3 regions of the Paenibacillus septentrionalis genome follow, and region 2 is predicted to be linked to each of the others. Evidence: predicted binding sites of a transcription regulator. Region 2 holds the regulator's gene; each other region holds the start of a gene.

The links. The regulator LexA, encoded in region 2, represses DNA repair genes until DNA is damaged. The targets are predictions, from matches to a motif close to CGAACATATGTTCG.
Region 1: a site for LexA is predicted at 2,331-2,344, ahead of ACFP56_RS07675 (DNA polymerase IV). Genes of this name have one in related genera too.
Region 3: a site for LexA is predicted at 3,498-3,511, ahead of recA (recombinase RecA). Genes of this name have one in related genera too.

What each region holds. Positions count from the first base shown of each region.
Region 1 covers NZ_JBHSTE010000002.1:565,191-571,365, forward strand. Annotated here, with positions in the region: gene ACFP56_RS07660 (quinone-dependent dihydroorotate dehydrogenase) at 1-127, opposite strand, end outside; gene ACFP56_RS07665 (hypothetical protein) at 307-447, shown strand; gene ACFP56_RS07670 (ferredoxin) at 620-856, opposite strand; gene ACFP56_RS07675 (DNA polymerase IV) at 977-2,257, opposite strand; gene cimA (citramalate synthase) at 2,497-4,122, shown strand; gene ACFP56_RS07685 (TlpA family protein disulfide reductase) at 4,181-4,738, opposite strand; gene ACFP56_RS07690 (Mov34/MPN/PAD-1 family protein) at 4,900-5,316, shown strand; gene ACFP56_RS07695 (exonuclease domain-containing protein) at 5,302-6,039, opposite strand; gene ACFP56_RS07700 (DUF294 nucleotidyltransferase-like domain-containing protein) at 6,052-6,175, opposite strand, start outside.
Region 2 covers NZ_JBHSTE010000002.1:225,929-232,103, reverse strand. Annotated here, with positions in the region: gene glnA (type I glutamate--ammonia ligase) at 1-589, shown strand, start outside; gene ACFP56_RS05995 (hypothetical protein) at 834-1,022, shown strand; gene ACFP56_RS05990 (hypothetical protein) at 1,292-1,435, opposite strand; gene ACFP56_RS05985 (phosphatidylinositol kinase) at 1,674-1,961, opposite strand; gene ACFP56_RS05980 (hypothetical protein) at 2,097-2,465, shown strand; gene ACFP56_RS05975 (excalibur calcium-binding domain-containing protein) at 2,636-2,773, opposite strand; partial or broken gene ACFP56_RS05970 (excalibur calcium-binding domain-containing protein) at 2,822-3,196, opposite strand; gene lexA (transcriptional repressor LexA) at 3,461-4,096, opposite strand; gene ACFP56_RS05960 (LysM peptidoglycan-binding domain-containing protein) at 4,262-4,630, shown strand; gene ACFP56_RS05955 (DUF896 domain-containing protein) at 4,814-5,014, shown strand; gene ACFP56_RS05950 (hypothetical protein) at 5,078-5,599, shown strand; gene ACFP56_RS05945 (HAD family hydrolase) at 5,617-6,175, shown strand, end outside.
Region 3 covers NZ_JBHSTE010000001.1:114,079-120,253, reverse strand. Annotated here, with positions in the region: gene ACFP56_RS00560 (helix-turn-helix domain-containing protein) at 1-829, shown strand, start outside; gene ACFP56_RS00555 (YajQ family cyclic di-GMP-binding protein) at 858-1,346, shown strand; gene pgsA (CDP-diacylglycerol--glycerol-3-phosphate 3-phosphatidyltransferase) at 1,425-2,000, shown strand; gene ACFP56_RS00545 (competence/damage-inducible protein A) at 2,078-3,349, shown strand; gene recA (recombinase RecA) at 3,581-4,627, shown strand; gene ACFP56_RS00535 (regulatory protein RecX) at 4,708-5,397, shown strand; gene rny (ribonuclease Y) at 5,572-6,175, shown strand, end outside.

The DNA.
Region 1 (6,175 bases), 340 kb from region 2:
GACTATGTAAGATCGAGCATGCCCCAGGTACTTTACCAGCAGTGGCAAGTCCATCAATAACGAGATGATGAGCTTTTTCCGGGTCCATCTTGAAGAAAAAAGGCTTTAATATATTTTTGTATAACAACACTGTCCACTCCGTTCCCATAAAATGTTCTCTATCTTTTAGTGTATCGTTTTTGCTCATAAAAAGAAAGTAATGGAACTGGTAATTCTGTATTGTTAGCGCATTCATATTGCCAGTCCAATTCAATTGCATTACAATACATCTTATAGAGACTATTACGAATAGAAAGGTTGAGTAGCATGGGCGCACCGAAACGTAAACCAGCAACAATAAAACAAAAGCAGCAAGAGGAAGTTAATAAAAAAGCTATCTATTGGTTAGCGGGATCTGCTGGAGCTGTCATTGTCATCTTAGCTGTATTAATGATCATTTTCTCATAGTACATAATGAAAGCTTCATGAGCAGCTCCTATTAAGGAAAGTTCTCATGAAGCTTTTAAGAATGAAGTTTGCTTTTCTCTTTTAATCCACTGAAATGAATATTGGGTTATTTCTTTATAAACAAAAAAACAGCGCAGATAATCGTACCTGCACTGCTTCTTCAAAACGCAATTTATGCGTTGAACGGTTCATCAGAAATACGAATGGAGTCGGTTGGGCAACCATCGCATGCATCCTGCATATCTTCGTACATATCTTCAGGGATTTCAGTAACCCCTCTGTTATTATCACCGTCATAAATCACTTCGGCTAGCCCTTCATCATCGTAGTCGTAAATGTCCGGCGCAGTAGCCCCACATGCACCGCAAGCAATGCAAGTGTCTTTTTCAACCCATGTAAATTTAGCCAATGCTATTCCCTCCTAAGTTCTATCACAACAAAGCAGTTTACCATGTACTCATGTACTCTGTATATATACCAAAAGCTATTATATCACATTATACAGGCAGTTGTGTACTACGTTTTATTCTTATTCGAAATCAATACTATTTAATTTTTCTAAGGACGTTCCTCGTATCTTTTTATTGCGAATCAAGCTGGAAGGATCATCGGTCAGCATGCCAGCCGTTAAAACAGCGCCTTCTCCAAATTTATCACGCAGCTGATCCATTACCTTTGTCAAAGCCTCCTTTTTGGGCTCTTCCTCATAGCTGAATAAATCAAGCTGTATCGCAGCCTCTCTTTCGGCCACTAAGTTTTGCAGCGTCACGCCTAAAAGTCTTACTGGCTCACCCATAGCCCAGTGCTGTACAAATAATCGTTGAGCATGCTTGTACACCTCTTCCATGCTTTGGGTTGGAGTGGGCAGCGTAAAAGACCGTGTAATCGTTGACATATCGGGTCTGCGTATTGTAATTTGCACAGTGGATGCCACAAGACGCTGGTGACGAAGTCGGCGTGTCGTTTGATCAGATAAGTTTAGTAATACACGATTTATGTCATCGATATGCGTTAAATCAGCTGGTAAAGTTGTTGTATGTCCAATTGATTTGCTCCTCTCACGCTCCGATTTAACAGGACTATGATCCAAACCATTTGCTGCATCTTTAAGCCAGCTTCCCATGACGCCAAATGTTTTTAGCAACAGCTGCTCGTCAGCCTTTGCCAATTCGCCAATCTTATGAATATGAAGCTTCTTTAGCTTCTCGGATGTTTTCGCACCAATCCCAAACAAATCTTGGCACGGCTTAGGCCATAGCACATCCGGTACATCCCTGCGACGCAATATCGTAATTCCATTAGGCTTCTTCATGTCGGAAGCCATTTTGGCCAACAATTTATTCGGAGCAATGCCGATTGAGCAAGGCAAACAAAGCTCCTGCGCAATCTTCATTTGAATCATTTGAGCAATTTCCAGCGGTGTTCCAAATAATTTAGACCCTGTAATATCAAGATAGCACTCATCGATTGAGACCTGTTCGATAATCGGTGTATATTGATACGCAATCTTCATAAATCCTTTTGAATACTGCCGATACAGCTCAAAATTAGGTGAAATTAGAATGAGATCTGGTGCAATTCGCTGAGCTTCTCTTACGGTCATCCCTGTTCGGATACCCAATGCTCTTGCTTCGTATGAGCAGGTCACGATTATCCCTTTTCTTTTCTCTACGCTGCCTGCCACGGCCGTTGCTTTTCCTTTATACAATTCCGGTTCATCAGCACTGTGAACAGAGCAATAAAAAGCATTCATATCGAGATGCAACACGACTCTACCATTAGATGGATAATAATCTTGAACATTTGACATGCTGTTCACCGTCTTTCTTCATGCACTCATTCATATAATCAACAATAGATACCGACCAAGCTTTCCTAATTATAGCACAAATGTTCGCGTTCCTGCATCCGTGGTTACTGAAGGGCGGTTAAACAATCTAGATTCATGCATATTTTCACATCATGCTATCCCTTCGCAGGTATAAAGTGCTATAATAGGGCAATATGGTTTGTGCAATGGCTATTAATGAAGGAGGCGGCATTTCTTATATGTCATCAAACATCTTTATTTTTGACACTACGCTGCGTGACGGCACTCAAGGGGAAGGAATCAGCCTGTCTGCAGACGATAAGTTGAAAATCGCCAAAAAGCTTGATCAATTAGGCGTTCATTATATTGAAGGCGGCAATCCAGGTAGTAACGGCAAGGATATTGAATTTTTCCAGCGTGTAAAGTCACTAAATTTGAATGCCAAGCTTACGGCATTCGGCAGCACAAGACGTAAAAACAGTGTAGCTGAGCATGATGCAAACTTGCTTAAAATTGTAGAATCTGGGGTTCCAGCTGCTACACTCGTCGGCAAAGCGTGGGATTTCCACGTGCACATCGCCCTTCAGACCTCACTTGAAGAAAATCTGGCGATGATTCAAGAATCTTTCGCGTTTTTGAAGCGCAATAGCATGGAAGCCATGTATGATGCAGAGCATTTTTTTGATGGATATAAAAACAATCCTGAATATGCATTAGCAGCATTGAAGGCAGCCAAGGATGGCGGCGCTGACTGGCTCGTGTTATGTGATACGAATGGCGGTACAATGCCAAATGAGATCGCTGAAATTGTAAAACGAGTAAAAGCTGAGCTCGATATGCCAATCGGGATTCACACGCATAATGACTGCGAGCTTGCAGTGGCCAACACACTAGCAGCAGTTGGGGCGGGTGCTACTCAGGTTCAAGGTACGATTAACGGCTATGGAGAGCGTTGCGGCAATGCCAATCTGTGCTCGATCATCCCTAATCTTCAATTGAAAATGAATTACGATGTTTTGCCTGCTGATCAGCTTTCTATGCTGACGAACACTGCGCGTTACATTAGCGAGATCGCCAATGTCCATATGCCAGTCGGACAACCTTATGTCGGCAATGCTGCATTTGCTCATAAGGGCGGCATTCATGTATCAGCTATTATGAAGGATTCCAAAACGTACGAGCATATTGTGCCCGAATTGGTTGGGAACAAACAACGTGTCTTGGTTTCAGAGCTTGCTGGACAAAGCAATATTATTTCGAAAGCAGCCGTTCTTGGTCTGAATGTAAACACCAACAACGAAAAAACGAAACAAATTATGGATCATATCAAGCAGCTTGAGCATGAGGGCTACCAATTTGAAGCAGCTGATGCCTCTCTTGAATTGCTGCTCCGAAAAGCATTTGGCGATTGGAAGCCTGCATTCCAGGTTGAATCCTACAAGGTTAACACAGAACGCAAGCAGGAGCACATTGTATCTGAGGCAGTTGTCAAGATCAACATCGACGGACAGCAGATTTACACCGTAGCAGAGGGCAATGGTCCGGTTAATGCGCTTGATACAGCACTGCGTAAAGCTTTAGCTCAACAATATCCGGATATTGAACACGTATACTTAACGGATTATAAAGTGCGCGTCATTGATGAGACCGATGCAACTGCTGCAAAAGTACGCGTACTCGTAGAATCAACGGGCAAGCAAAACAGCTGGAATACGGTCGGACTATCCGGCAACGTTATTGACGCCAGTTGGGCAGCCATTGTTGATAGCTTCCATTATGCACTGCTGAGTTTGCAAAAAGTGAATGTTGAGACGCCTAATCAGGCTTCCCAAGCCCAGGATTATGTTGGATTAACCAATATTTAAGAATAATATATAACTTGGCAACACAAAAGGCGTGAGAGGACTCTCACGCCTTTTTAAGCTACGTATTAACCAAGTAAGAATCTATTATCTTTTCCCACTGCTCCAGCGTGATAACGCCATTAATCCGCTCTTTAATGACCCCACGCTCATCAATTAAGAAGCTGGTCGGAAAAGTATTCACCCGGTATAGCTTTGTAATATCTCCATCACGATCAAACAACACCTCAAATGTGAACCCATAATCTTCTACAAATTTCCTAGCTTGACGCTCATTATCTGTGTCAGTCGCATTTACACCGTATAAAGCCAGCTTGTCCCCATACTTCAGATGCAGCTTTTGCAGGTCCGGCGCTTCAAGCTCACATGGCCCACACCATGAAGCCCAAAAGTTAACAAGCTGCAGCTTGCCTGTTTGCTCTCCACCAAAGCTTACAGCGGCCTCCTCCAAATTCGGCAGTTCGTTAGGAAACGAAAGCTCGCCTGCTTTCGGCTTGAATTCTTGAGATGCGTGGCTTACAGCGCGATTAGAGCCTTGATTGTTCGTTTGGATATATTCATATACTGCAAATCCGCTAAGAAATAGCGCAACAACTAGCAATGGGAAAATTTTTTTCATAGTCTGCCCTTTCCTCTGTCAATTACTCTTTTCATACTATCACGGAAGCACTGGATGCTTCAAGTTTCGTACAACTCTTGTCATTAGTGTATGCGAATCGCAACTTTGCTATACTAGCGATAGGATATGATCCACAATAGCATAATAAAGGAGTAGAACTGATGCAAGCTGTAACAACAATCTCATCAACCTGCAGGCAACAGCTTATCGACTACGCGCTTCAACAGCTCCCTGAAGAAGCATGCGGACTGCTGCTTGCACCTATCGGCAGTGACACAATAACAGTGATGCAGCCTATTGCCAATAGACATCACAGTCGAGTATACGCCTTTACGTTTGATGCTGAGCAATGGGTCCACTACTATTTTCATGCATCCAAACTGAACCTGTCGGTCGTTGGCATCTTTCATTCTCATCCTCATGAGCAACCTCTACCTTCTGAGGCCGATATGAATGGATTCTTTGATCAACACATGCTGTATGCAATCATCGGTTTTAATCAAAAAGAAAGCCCACAAATTCGATTCTACCGACGTTCAAAGAATCGATTCATAGACTTTCCATTAGTGCTGACTTAAATACGCGTAGAGATCTCCAAGCGTATTGATATTTTTTCGGCCATTAATTTTTTGCATATACTCCAGCCATAATTGAGCCGTCATTAAAGAATCTGATAAGGCATGGTGACGATTGGAAATTGGTATGTGATGCCGATTAAGCAACGTATCCAGATCATATTGTGGCAGTCCTGGCTCCAGCCATTTGGCCAGCATCATCGTATCAATAACACGGTGATTGAGGCTTATTTTTGACGTTTTCCACAGTGCTTGATTGAGAAATTGCTTGTCATGACCAGAAGCGTGTGCCACTAATACACGTCTGCCGATAAATTGCATAAATGAGCTCAGCACTTGAATAAGGTCTGGTGCATCCTCCACCATTTCATTCGTTATGCCTGTTAATTCAATGATAGCCGGTGGAATCATGCGCTTGGGATTCACTAAGGAGTAAAAGCTCTCTTCTTCAATCACTTGCCCACCACGAACAGCAACGGCGCCAAAAGAAATAATTTCATCACCGTTAGCAGGACTAAATCCGGTCGTCTCCAAATCAAACACTACAATTTCAAGATCCGTCAGATTCATATCCAGCTCCGACAGCTTGCGTTGAGAACGGTTCATATTTCGTATTTGCGCCATTTGTTGGGCATGCTGCGAGCCTAACATTGAGGCAATCGCAGGCGTAAAACCACCCATCTTATATAAGTTCCACATTCTACCAACGCCATTAGGCTCCTTCATCCATTACACCGCCTACTTATGCCTCGCCATTTCCTTCAAAACTAGCTTTTGAACTTCTTTCCCGTACCTTAGATTTCTCTTCAATCTTTTTATCTCGTCAGAGTCTAACCTTTTCGGATTTAACTTACTATAGCCC
Region 2 (6,175 bases):
CTTGTTTAAGGATGGGGAGAATGCTTTCTATGATGAGTCAGATCCGCTAGGCTTGAGTGAAACTGCTCGTTATTTCATGGCAGGTGTGATGCACCATGCTCGTGCAATGGCAGCTATTACTAACCCTACAGTTAACTCATATAAACGACTTGTACCAGGCTATGAAGCACCTTGCTACGTTGCATGGTCTGCAAGCAATCGTTCGCCAATGATTCGTATTCCAGCATCACGCGGCATTTCTACACGTGTTGAGCTGCGTAATCCTGATCCAGCGGCAAATCCTTACTTGACGCTTGCTGTTATACTAAAAGCGGGTCTTGACGGCATTCGCAATAAAATGACGCTAGTCGCGCCAACAGATCGTAATATTTATATTATGACAGAGGAAGAGCGACTAGATGATAACATTCACAGCTTGCCAACAGATTTGCGTGAAGCATTGAATGAATTGCTTCGTTCTGACGTAATCTGCGATGCACTAGGCGATCATGCGCTTGCGCATTTCTACGAGCTGAAGGAAATCGAGTGGGATATGTATCGCACGCAAGTTCACCAGTGGGAGCTTGATCAGTATTTGACACATTATTAATATCTGTTAGGCATCGTCCGGCCTTTTACGGACTGTTTTAGAGCATTTGATTAGCCATATTAATTGGCGGTCAAATGCTCTTTTTTGAAATAAAGTAATGATGTGAAGAGGGATTTTACTTCGTCAACTTAAAATGCAAGAAAAAATACGGTTTCATTCGTTTTCGTCCAATCATAGAAATCGTAAATCGAATATATAACAGTAACGAAAATCGATTCTGTTTACAGTTGGGGGAGAAAAGGCTATGGTTAAAGCGCTGTTGGTTTTATCGGAACTCGATGAGGTTGAGATCGAATTTAATCGAGATGAAATGGACTTGATTCTTAGTCACAAAATTAACATCTCATTATATGAAGGTGATTATTGTGTTACAGACGTAGAGTATAGTGCAAAACAAAAGAGGTTAGTTTTATGGATGAAAGAGGCTAAATAAAAACTTACAAACCATAATATTTATTAATGAGAGTATTATTTTTGCTGCTATAGATCACATAATCATGATCAATTGTCTATGAGCAGCTTACATATATGGTTTCTATAGTAACATATGAGGTTACTATCATTTATGCTAACCAGATTACGTCATTCCTAGTGGCGTGCTGTGGATGAGTGGCATGCAAAACCTAATTTAAGTCTGTAGAATCAATTATACTGAGATACGTAATGTAAACATAAAAAAGAGCGCCATAGGCGCTCAAAACATTAATAGAATCCAAAACCGAAACGACAGCCGCAACGATTAAAAGGACGAACAAAGTGATGACGGTGGTGACGGCGACGTCTTTTGCCAATGATCAGTACGCGCTCTCCAGGACTTACCCTGATTACTCGTGATCTGTTGTTCATATTAGATGACCTCCTTATATGAAGATGTTCTATTATATGGCATTTAGTAAAGACTGGTATAGTCAAACATAATCTCACTATGTAATAAAATGTACTCTTAATAGGGATAGTACGGAGTTGACCACTAAGAGCGAAGAATGTAAGGTTACAAGAATTCGCCTATCTTATGAATAATGAATAATGGATAATGAATGAGGAGGAAGTAGGTAATAAGGTGATTATCTACTTCCTCTACCCATTAGATGAAGAACGGAAGCAGGAATAATGCGGTAATGGCTCCTAATGGGATACGGCGATAGCCGAATCTTCTTCGGGGATAAAAGCCTGGATAAAAACCAAACTGTCTATACGTCTGTTGTTGAACGGGCATGCCTGTAATCATTTCGTTTGTTGGAATTGCGAGTGTAACAAAGTCATTGTCGACATGAGCAATGAATCCATCGTGAGCCATTCCATCGTTCGTTTGTACACCAACATACTTATGCATACATGTCATGCATATCTCGTGAAAACTTTGCTTTTCCATAATCATCCTCCATTTAAGTTAATACACCATAGTGTATGGTGAGATGACTATGTTGCACACGATTATTGCCTATTTAGCCTGTGTATAACTAAAATTTATTTGCTAAAAAACGATACGGTAAAGGAGAAGGTATGAATGAACATTCAGCTGGAGTTGTCAGAGGAGATGTATGATCATTTAAGTGGCGAGGCTGATTTCCAAGGAAAAACGATAGAACAGTATATGCTTGATCTTTATAGACAGCATATTTTGATGCCTTCAAAATATTTTGAATGGATCAGGAGGAATGAAAGTGGGAGAGAGCATTACACAATTTTTATAGAAAACATGAGAATGTACATGAACGAGGCGATTGCTCTCACGACAAATAGTGGGCATCATACTGACATGCCAATGAAAAAAGTGTTCGAAGCATTGCGAGACCATCATATGATGCTTGGTTATACTTTAATGGAATTGCATAAAGCTTACGCAGCTTATGCACATGATTCGCAAGACAGTTGACTTATTGTAGTATTCATACAGGTGTACCGCAGTAAATTCAGTTAACAATAAAGACAGCCCACGATGAACAATTATTCATCGTCGGCTGTCATTTGATATACATGGCAGACGTGCATAATGCTATATAGTGGTACTTTAATACTTGTACTCGAGTAAAAATTCGATACCGACTATGTTTCGCAAGCGATGCCATCTCCATCTCGATCCAGTTTTTTGCTATAGCCAGGCTCGCCTTCGTATAGTGGCGTCACACCTGCTTCTCGTGCTTCGGTACAGTTTTTATAAACTGGCTGAATATCTTCATCCACGTTTAATGGTTCTTCTCCAGACTTGTTGCCAAACAGAAGCTTTGGCTTCTCAACAATGAACAGGATGCGCTCCCCATCTTCGTAGGCAGACAGCTGATGTCCTACCCAGCTACCAGCGCCTCGATTATCACTTGGATCAATATAAGCAACACTGGCCCCGTATCCGCCTTCCTCGCACATCGCCATCGGCCACTCGTCACGATCGTAACCTTCCCTGGTATCTATGCCCTTTAAAGATTGCTTTCGATTTTCATCAGCCCCATCTCGATCAATTGTGCATACATCAGAGTGTCCATTTGCAATGGCAGAATAAATATGAAGGGCAGTTTCCGGATAGCTGTCGCTAGGGAAAATCAGCACATAATCGTATTCATCAGGATTATTTTGTGTTTCAGCTCTCGTTTCATTGTCCGTTTGCTCCAATGTTAAATCAGCGTTGCTTGCAGGATCGGACGAAGGTTCAATTTCCACCTCGTTCTGCTTATCTTCGATTTCAGCACTCGTACCGGAAGAGATAGCCTCATAATCATTCACTACTTCCGTTATATAACCACCACAACCAGATAATAGCAATAACATACTAATTAAAATAGCAATTCTTTTCACAAAAGTCCCTCCTGATGCAAGTTTATTACAATAAAAAGACCATTATGTGCAGACTTGCTGCAGCATAATGGTCTTTAGAACTTAATGCATGTCACGGAACAACCCAATTACTTTCCCAAGTATCGTGACATTTTTTAATATAATGGGTTCCATCGTGGCGTTTTCCGGCTGCAATCGAATATGATCCTTCTCACGATAGAATGTTTTAACGGTTGCTTCATCTTCTTCTGTCATTGCGACTACAATATCGCCATTGGTCGCCGTTTGCTGTTGACGCACGATGACCATGTCTCCGTTATGTATGCCGGCTTCGATCATACTATCACCTACAACATTAAGAACGAAAACATTATGCTCACCTACAAAATGAGTAGAAAGTGGGAAGTAGTCCTCGATATTCTCAGTTGCAGTAATTGGAATACCAGCTGTTACTTTACCGATAATCGGTATTTGCTTAACAGGGAATGGAATTACGTTATCACCTGTATCGCTGTAATCGTCTTCCTGATCCAGTATTTCTATGGCACGAGGCTTTGTTGGGTCACGGCGGATATAGCCTTTCTTCTCAAGTCGATCGAGGTGTCCGTGAACGGTAGAGCTAGATAATAGGCCAACAGCTTCAGCAATTTCTCTTACAGAAGGAGGGTAGCCCTTGTCCTTTACTTCTTGCTTAATAAATTCTAATATCTCCAATTGGCGCTTAGATAGTTTATTCATGAGATCAACTCCATCTATTATTAGGGAAATTATAGCACAGAACTCGAGTTCGCACAAACATAAGTTCTTAAGAATATATGTTCTTATTTTTTGTTAGAATTTGTTGACAAGAAACATATGTTCGTATATTATAAAACCAGAACAAATGTTTGGGAGATGATTGATATGTCAGCATATAATCCATACGCAGTAAGCAGTATTAATGAAGCTTTATCTCGCAGCAAACGTACGGAAGCCATTAATTCGCAGTCGCGTTACTATAAAGTATTGATCAGTTTTGTGGCTATTGCTCTAATTGTTACATGTTTTTTTCTAATTCGCACAACCGCTTCGACTCCATTCAGTAATGTTCCAGTTGAGGGAGAGTCAATTGTAGTTGTTAGTTCAGGTGACACGCTTTGGAGTATTGCATCACAGCATTATAGTCATCTTGCAGATAAAGGCTTTGCCGTCTACTTAATTAAAGAACGCAATCAGCTTCAATCAAGTGTCATTATGCCAGGTGATAAGCTTATTTTGCCCGTGAATCCTTAAAGGGGCTCTGTAACACTTTTACATTATACATAGTGCGATATAGTCTATAACGTTCATCGATTAAAGATGTAACTTTATAGGCTTTTTTGTTATAATAGGCATGATGTACGTAATGTCGGTATTCCGTTAATCTGCCAATAGCAGCATGATTGAATAGATTTGAGATAGGGGGGAGTAGATTACATGGATATGGATAAACTGGTTGCACGAATTAATGAGCTTGCTCGCAAAAGCAAAACGGTTGGATTAACACCAGCTGAACAGACAGAACGGGCTGATTTAAGGGCAAAGTATCTTTCAGTGTTTAAGTCCAACTTCAAGCAGCAGCTTGACAGTATTAAATACGTTGAGGATGAAGAATCCGATACGAAGCCGCTTCATTAAAGAAGAACATCACCTCGAATGTCAAAATGAGATTGTTGAAGTGAATCATAAGGAGGAGTATGCTTGTCACGCTCATGGGAAAGAAAAGTTAAAAAAAATATGGAGCAAGTCAACAAGCAGCGAAAGAAAGCTGGAGAAGGCAATCTTGTGCTGAATCATGAGAAGCAAGTGAAAAAACAAGAGGTCGTTTTCAAGGGTAGAAACTATATACTCCCTGTCGTATTAGTGGTATTCATCGGGATGTATAACTTCTTGATGCTGATGAATCCGGAGTTTCAAATCGATGCAATGTACTGGTTTACAATCGCTGCATATTTAGCTTTGGCAGCATTATTTTTCTTCCGCAAGCCTTACTTGGCGATTGGAAAGGATTATATCCAATCTCGCCGAATGCTAGGGGACAAGCAGCTATTTGCTGTTGCCATAAAAGAAATTAAGGTTCAAGGCGGGTACATCATCATTATACCTAATCACGGAAGCAGCTGGGCGTTCAACAAGACGTTCAATCGTTTTCCAATTGATGAGATGGCTGCAGAGTTGAAGAAGCTTGCAGACAAACATAACATTGCTTGGACCGAAAACTAGGCCTAGGGGGATAAGACGTGAAGAAGGCAGTTTTGTTTGATTTGGATGATACGCTATTATGGGATGCGCGTAGTGTACAGGAAGCGTTTCGCGCTACTTGTGATTATGCAGCTGAAAAAACGGGTGTCGATCCAGTGGCATTAGAAGAAGCAGTTCGAGGTGAAGCAAGAGCAATATATGAAGCGTTTGAAGCTTTTCCTTTTACTAAAATGATCGGGATTAATCCTTTTGAAGGGCTTTGGGCTCGTTTTGCGGAAGGACAGCAGCAGGAGTTTCGTCAGCTAGAGCAATTCGTACCCAGCTACCGCAAATCCGCTTGGACAAAAGGACTAGCAGCTTTAGGAGTAAACGATGAGCAGCTTGGTGCAGAGCTTGGTGAAATGTTCCCTGCTGAGCGCCGTAAGCGTCCACTTGTATATGAAGAAACCTTTGAGGTACTGAAGAAGCTGCAAGGCAGCTACAAGCTGCTGCTGTTGACGAACGGCTCACCAGATCTACAGCGTGAAAAGCTGACAGGAGTCCCTGAGCTGGCTCCATATTTTGACCATATTATCATTTCTGGAGAATTTGGCCGTG
Region 3 (6,175 bases), on a different contig from region 2:
AACTGCACGTCAAGAGAAAGGGCTGTCCTTAGACGATATACAAGAACAAACGAAAATAAGAAAACGGTACCTGGAAGCATTAGAGGAAGGCGATTATGATGTTCTTCCAGGGAAGTTTTACATACGGGCCTTTATTAAAAACTATGCAGAGTGTGTTGGTCTTGATGCTGACGAGGTGCTGAGACATTATCATGTAGAGGCGCCCGAGCTGGAAATGCCTGTGAGCGAAACATTGCCTGCCCGCAAGCCGAAACGCATGCGCTCGGCTGCTTCTGAGCGATTCGGCAAGATCGGATTTACGATTTTAATGTGGGGCTTTCTATTTCTTGTAATCGGAGTAATTTGGTTTTACTACGTAAATAAAGAGGAGCCGCCAGAGAATCCTGCTGATTCTTCACAATTTACAGACAATAAAGATGTAGCGGCAACACCAACGCCGACGCCGGATCAGGAAGCTACACCAACGCCTACTCCAACGCCAACACTGCCTCCTGTTACGATTACGTTTCAGCAGCAAAGCGGTCGTGATGAAATTTTTTCCGTTACTCCTGCTAAGGAGAGCTATGAGCTTGTCGTGAAAAATAGTGGCGAAGCAAGCTGGCTTGAGATCTATGAAAATGGAAAGAATGGTACCAGACTGTATTATGCCAATATTAAAGATGGTGAGCAAGCGAGCTTTACGGTGAAAAGCGATGTGTATCTCGTGCTCGGTCGCCCGGGAAATTTGGAAGTAACGCTAGATAACGTTGTCGTCGAAGATGGAGACAACAACAAAAATACGAAGCGAATTTTATTACAAATGCAAGCGGCAGAGACGACAGCACCATAGCTGTCGTTTTGCGTGAAAGGAGTAAAAAATGAGCGATTATTCATTTGACATTGTATCCAAGGTGGATCTGCAGGAATTGAGCAATGCAGTTGTGCAGGCTGAAAGAGAAATTGCTACACGTTTTGATTTTAAAGGCAGCAAAACGCAAATTACGCTAGACAAAGACGAGCTGACTATTGTAAGCGACGATGATTACAAGCTGAATTCGGTAATCGATATTTTGCTTGGCAAAATGGTAAAACGCAATGTACCAACGAAAAATTTGGATTATGGCAAGATTGAGGGAGCATCAGGCGGTACCGTACGGCAAAAAATAAAAATTCGCCAGGGCATTGAGCAGGACATCTCTAAAAAGATCAATACGATCATTAAAGACTCAAAGCTGAAGGTGAAAAGTCAAATTCAAGGCGATCAACTCCGTGTTACGGGCAAAAGCAAGGATGATTTGCAGGCCATAATGCATCTGCTGCGGAATGCGAAGCTTGAGCTAGATTTGCAATTTACTAATTTTAGATAGATAATATCTACATAGTAAATGTGATAGGTTCAGGTGCAGGCAAGTTGAATGCGGATGAACGGTAATGGAGGGAATACGTTGAATTTAGCTAACAAAATTACGATAGCTAGAATTTTTTTGGTGCCTGTTATTTTATTTTTTTTATTAGTCAGATTTGACCTTGGCTCACTAGCGATTGGTGAGGTCAATATCTCCTATGCGCAAATTATCGCAGTTCTTATTTTTATTATTGCTGCAAGCACAGACGGTTTGGATGGCTATATTGCGCGCAAAAACAAGCTTGTTACAAATTTGGGAAAGCTGCTGGACCCGTTGGCGGACAAGCTGCTCGTTGCATCTGTACTGATCGCGCTAGTCGAAATGGACAAACTAAGCGCGCTTGTTGCGATTGTCATTATTTCACGCGAGTTCGCGGTAACAGGACTTCGGCAGATTGCACTTCTTGAAGGCAAGGTTGTTGCAGCAAGCACCTGGGGCAAGTGGAAAACGGCGATTCAAATTACGATGATTATCGTAATTCTACTTAACAATTTCCCGTTCGCGCTTATTCATGTTCCATTTGATATCATTTGCTCATGGGCAGCTGCCATTATTACGATATACTCGGGTATCGATTATTTTGTGAAAAACAAATCACTTATTCCAGTGGAATAACATAATGCACGCTCTCGACTATTCGGGAGGGTGCATTATTTGACTTAAGGATATGACTAAACATAAGGGGTGTGTATATGAAGGCGGAAATTATTGCCGTTGGAACAGAAATGCTGCTTGGACAAATCGTAAATTCAAATGCGCGTGATCTGTCGCTGAAGCTGGCAGAGCTGGGCATTGATGTATATTTCCAAACCGTTGTAGGCGATAATGCCGAGCGAATTGAGCAGGCGATTACGATAGCACGTTCACGTGCAGACCTGCTTATCTTTACTGGCGGGCTTGGACCGACACAGGACGACCTAACAAAGGATGTGCTGGCGAAGTATCTTGGACGCAAGCTTTCGATTGATGAGCCCGCGATGCGTAAAATCAAGGCGCTGTTTGAAGGGCGCGGTGTTGAGATGGTACAAAGCAATGTGCGCCAGGCTCATACGATTGAAGGGGCAGCTCCGCTTGTAAATGAAGCGGGCTTAGCAGTCGGGAATGCGCTCGTTCAAGACGGCACGTACTACATTCTGCTGCCAGGGCCGCCTAAGGAAATGAATACGATGCTGAGTGGTCCTGTTGTTGTATGGCTGCGCGAGGTGCTGGGAAAAGAACAGCCGCTTTACTCCAAGCTGCTGAAATTTGCCGGTATTGGCGAGTCGAGCCTGGAGGCTAAGCTACTGCCGCTAATCGACCAGCAGGTGGATCCAACGATTGCTCCTTACGCGAAGGAGGGCGAGGTTACGGTTCGCGTCTCGACTAAGGCAGCCAGCAGCGAGGAAGCGGAGCTGAAGCTTAATCAGACCATCGATCAAATCAAGCAGATTGTCGGCGACCATCTGTACGCCGAGGAGGACATTCCGATTGAGCGCCAAATTGTAAGAATGCTGCAAAGCAAGCACTTTACACTTGCTTCAGCAGAGAGCTGCAGCGGCGGCTTGTTCGCTGAGCTGATCACCAAGGTGCCTACAGGCTCCTCCTGCTTTGTTGGTGGTGTCGTCACCTATACGAATCAAATGAAGCACAAGCTGCTTGGCATCCCGATGTCTCAGCTTGATGGCGATGATGCTCCCGGTGCGATTAGCAGCTCTACCGCGAAGTTGATGGCAGAGCGGGTACGCGAGCTTCTAGATTCTACCTTCGGTGTTTCGATTACAGGAGTAGCTGGACCTGGAACGAGTGAAGGGAAACCGGTTGGACTTGTCTATATCGGCATCGCTGAAAAAAACAAGCCTACAAATGTAATGGAGCTGAAGCTTGCTGGCGATCGGGCAACGATTCAGCTTCGAGCGGTCAAGCATTTGCAATATCGCTTGTGGCAAGCGATCAAGGCTCACGGCATCGATATCAATTTGGATTAGAAATGTATGCTGACCGAACTTATTTATTGTGAGAGATTCAATCGTTTGCTATAATGATGGAAACATGGAAGAACCGTGGTACAGCCTGCTGGCTATGCTGCGGTTCTTTTTTTGTAATATAGGGCTGAGGTGATGACACAAAAAAATACGAATGTGTGTTCGAAAAAAGTGTTGGCAAGAGCTCTGAAGTAGGTTATTATACTATTATAAATATTGAAGGATGTGAATCTCGTGAGTGATCGTCGTGCGGCATTAGACAATGCATTGCGTCAAATTGAGAAGCAATTTGGTAAAGGCTCTATCATGAAGTTAGGTGAATCTACACATATGCAAGTTGAGACCATTTCTAGTGGCTCTCTTGCTCTAGATATTGCATTAGGCATAGGTGGATATCCACGTGGACGTATTATCGAGGTATACGGTCCTGAATCATCTGGTAAAACAACAGTTGCGCTACATGCGATTGCCGAAGTACAAAAAGCGGGTGGACAAGCTGCATTTATTGATGCGGAGCATGCGCTTGATCCATTGTATGCAAGCAAGCTGGGCGTCAACATTGACGAGCTGCTGCTTTCACAGCCGGATACAGGCGAGCAGGCACTTGAAATCGCGGAAGCGCTTGTACGAAGCGGCGCTGTTGATATTATCGTTATTGACTCGGTCGCAGCGCTAGTTCCGAAAGCAGAGATTGAAGGAGACATGGGGGATGCTCACGTTGGTTTGCAGGCACGACTAATGTCCCAAGCATTGCGCAAGCTTTCAGGTGCGATCTCCAAATCTAAAACGATTGCGATATTCATTAACCAGCTTCGTGAAAAGGTTGGCGTTATGTTCGGCAACCCGGAAACAACGCCTGGTGGACGCGCTCTTAAGTTCTACTCCAGTGTTCGTCTTGATGTGCGCCGCGTAGAAACCTTGAAGCAAGGCAATGATATGGTTGGTAACCGTACACGTGTTAAAGTCGTAAAAAACAAGGTTGCGCCTCCGTTTAAGCAAGCGGAAATTGATATTATGTATGGGGAAGGCATCTCGAAGGAAGGCAGCATTATCGATATCGGTGTTGAGATGGATATCGTACAAAAAAGCGGTGCATGGTTCTCCTTCGGTGGCGAACGTCTTGGACAAGGCCGTGAAAATGCAAAGCAGTTTTTGAAGGATCATCCGGAAATTTCATTAACGATTGAACAGCAAATTCGTGAAGCATCCGATATGAATGCGATGCAGCAAGCCGACTTCTCATCCAATGATGAGGATGATGATTTGGACGATTTGCTATAAGTCGAATTGCTATAATGATTTGCAATCGCCGTTCTGTTGAGGAACGGCGATTGTTTGTATAGGGGGAGAGTAACAGAAAGATGAGCAGTGAACATGAATTGCGCATTACATCTGTTAAAGTTGACCGCAAGCAGAGCAAACTTTACCTTGTGACTGTTGAGTCGATTCCAGAGCCGCTGATCGTGCATGAGGATCTATTTATTTCTTATCGTTTAGTGAAAGGAAGAGGTTTAACTTCCTCATTAGTTGACGAAATTAGAGAAGAGAGCGCAAAATATTTGGCCTACATTAAAGGAATCAAGTATTTGGCGCCTAAGGCGCGCAGCAGCCAGCAGGTTGCCCAGTATTTGAGAAGACAGGAAATAAGTGAGCCGAACATAGCCGCTGCTGTTGCAAGGCTTATAGAGGAAGGCTACATCGATGATTTGTCATTCGCTAAGCTATATGTGCAATCAAAGCTGAACCGCCAAGGAAAAGGCAGGCTGAGAATTGCACAGGAGCTGAAAGCGATTGGCATTGCACAGCAGCATATCGCAGAAGTGTTGCAGCATGTTGATGACGATCAAGAGCTTGAGGCTGCCTATGAAGCGGCATTGAAAAAACTGAGAAGCTTGCGCGGCGACAAGCTCGAACGTGGTCGAAAAATCATGCAATTTCTCCTTAGACGCGGATATTCTGGAGCTATTAGCCGTAAAGTGGTGCAAAGAATAGAAAAAGACGACAAAAACAGCTTAGAAGTGGATATATATGGAGAATTGCTTGACAACTGATTTTATGAACAGATACAATGAAGAAGTATTCTTTTTGTTTCAATTTTACTTCCAAGAATTGAACCAAAATCATCATTTTTCGTCAAATGGCGTAATTGAGACGGTTAAAAGCCGGTTAAAACCAAATAACATCCCAAGCAATGCCTTGGTGTATGCAACAAGGAGGTGAACTAGATGCCAGATATAATCTGGGTTCTCATTTGTATCCTTGTTGGCGCAATTTTCTTTGGGATTGGTTACATGATACGAAAGTCGATTGCCGAGGCGAAGATTTCTAGTGCAGAGCAGGCAGCACTTCAAATCGTAGAAAATGCGAAGAAGGAAGCAGATGCTCTGAAAAAGGAGACCGTACTTGAGGCGAAAGACGAAGTCCACAGACTACGTACGGAAGCTGAAAAGGACATTCGTGAGCGTCGTAACGAAACACAACGTTTAGAAAGACGATTGCTTCAAAAAGAAGAATCGCTTGATAAAAAGTTAGAAACACTAGAACGCAAAGAAGAGTCTGTAGCCAGCAAGGAGAAACGAATTGAGGAAACACAGCAACAGATCGATTCGCTCTATAAGCAACAGCTCAGTGAATTAGAACGTATTTCCAACTTGACGATGGAGGATGCAAGATCCATCATTCTATCGAATGTTGAACAAGAGGTACGTCATGAAACTGCACAAATGATTAAGGATATTGAACAGCAGGCCAAAGAAGAAGCAGATAAAAAGGCTCGCAACATTATCTCACTTGCGATTCAGCGTTGTGCCGCTGATCATGTAGCAGAAA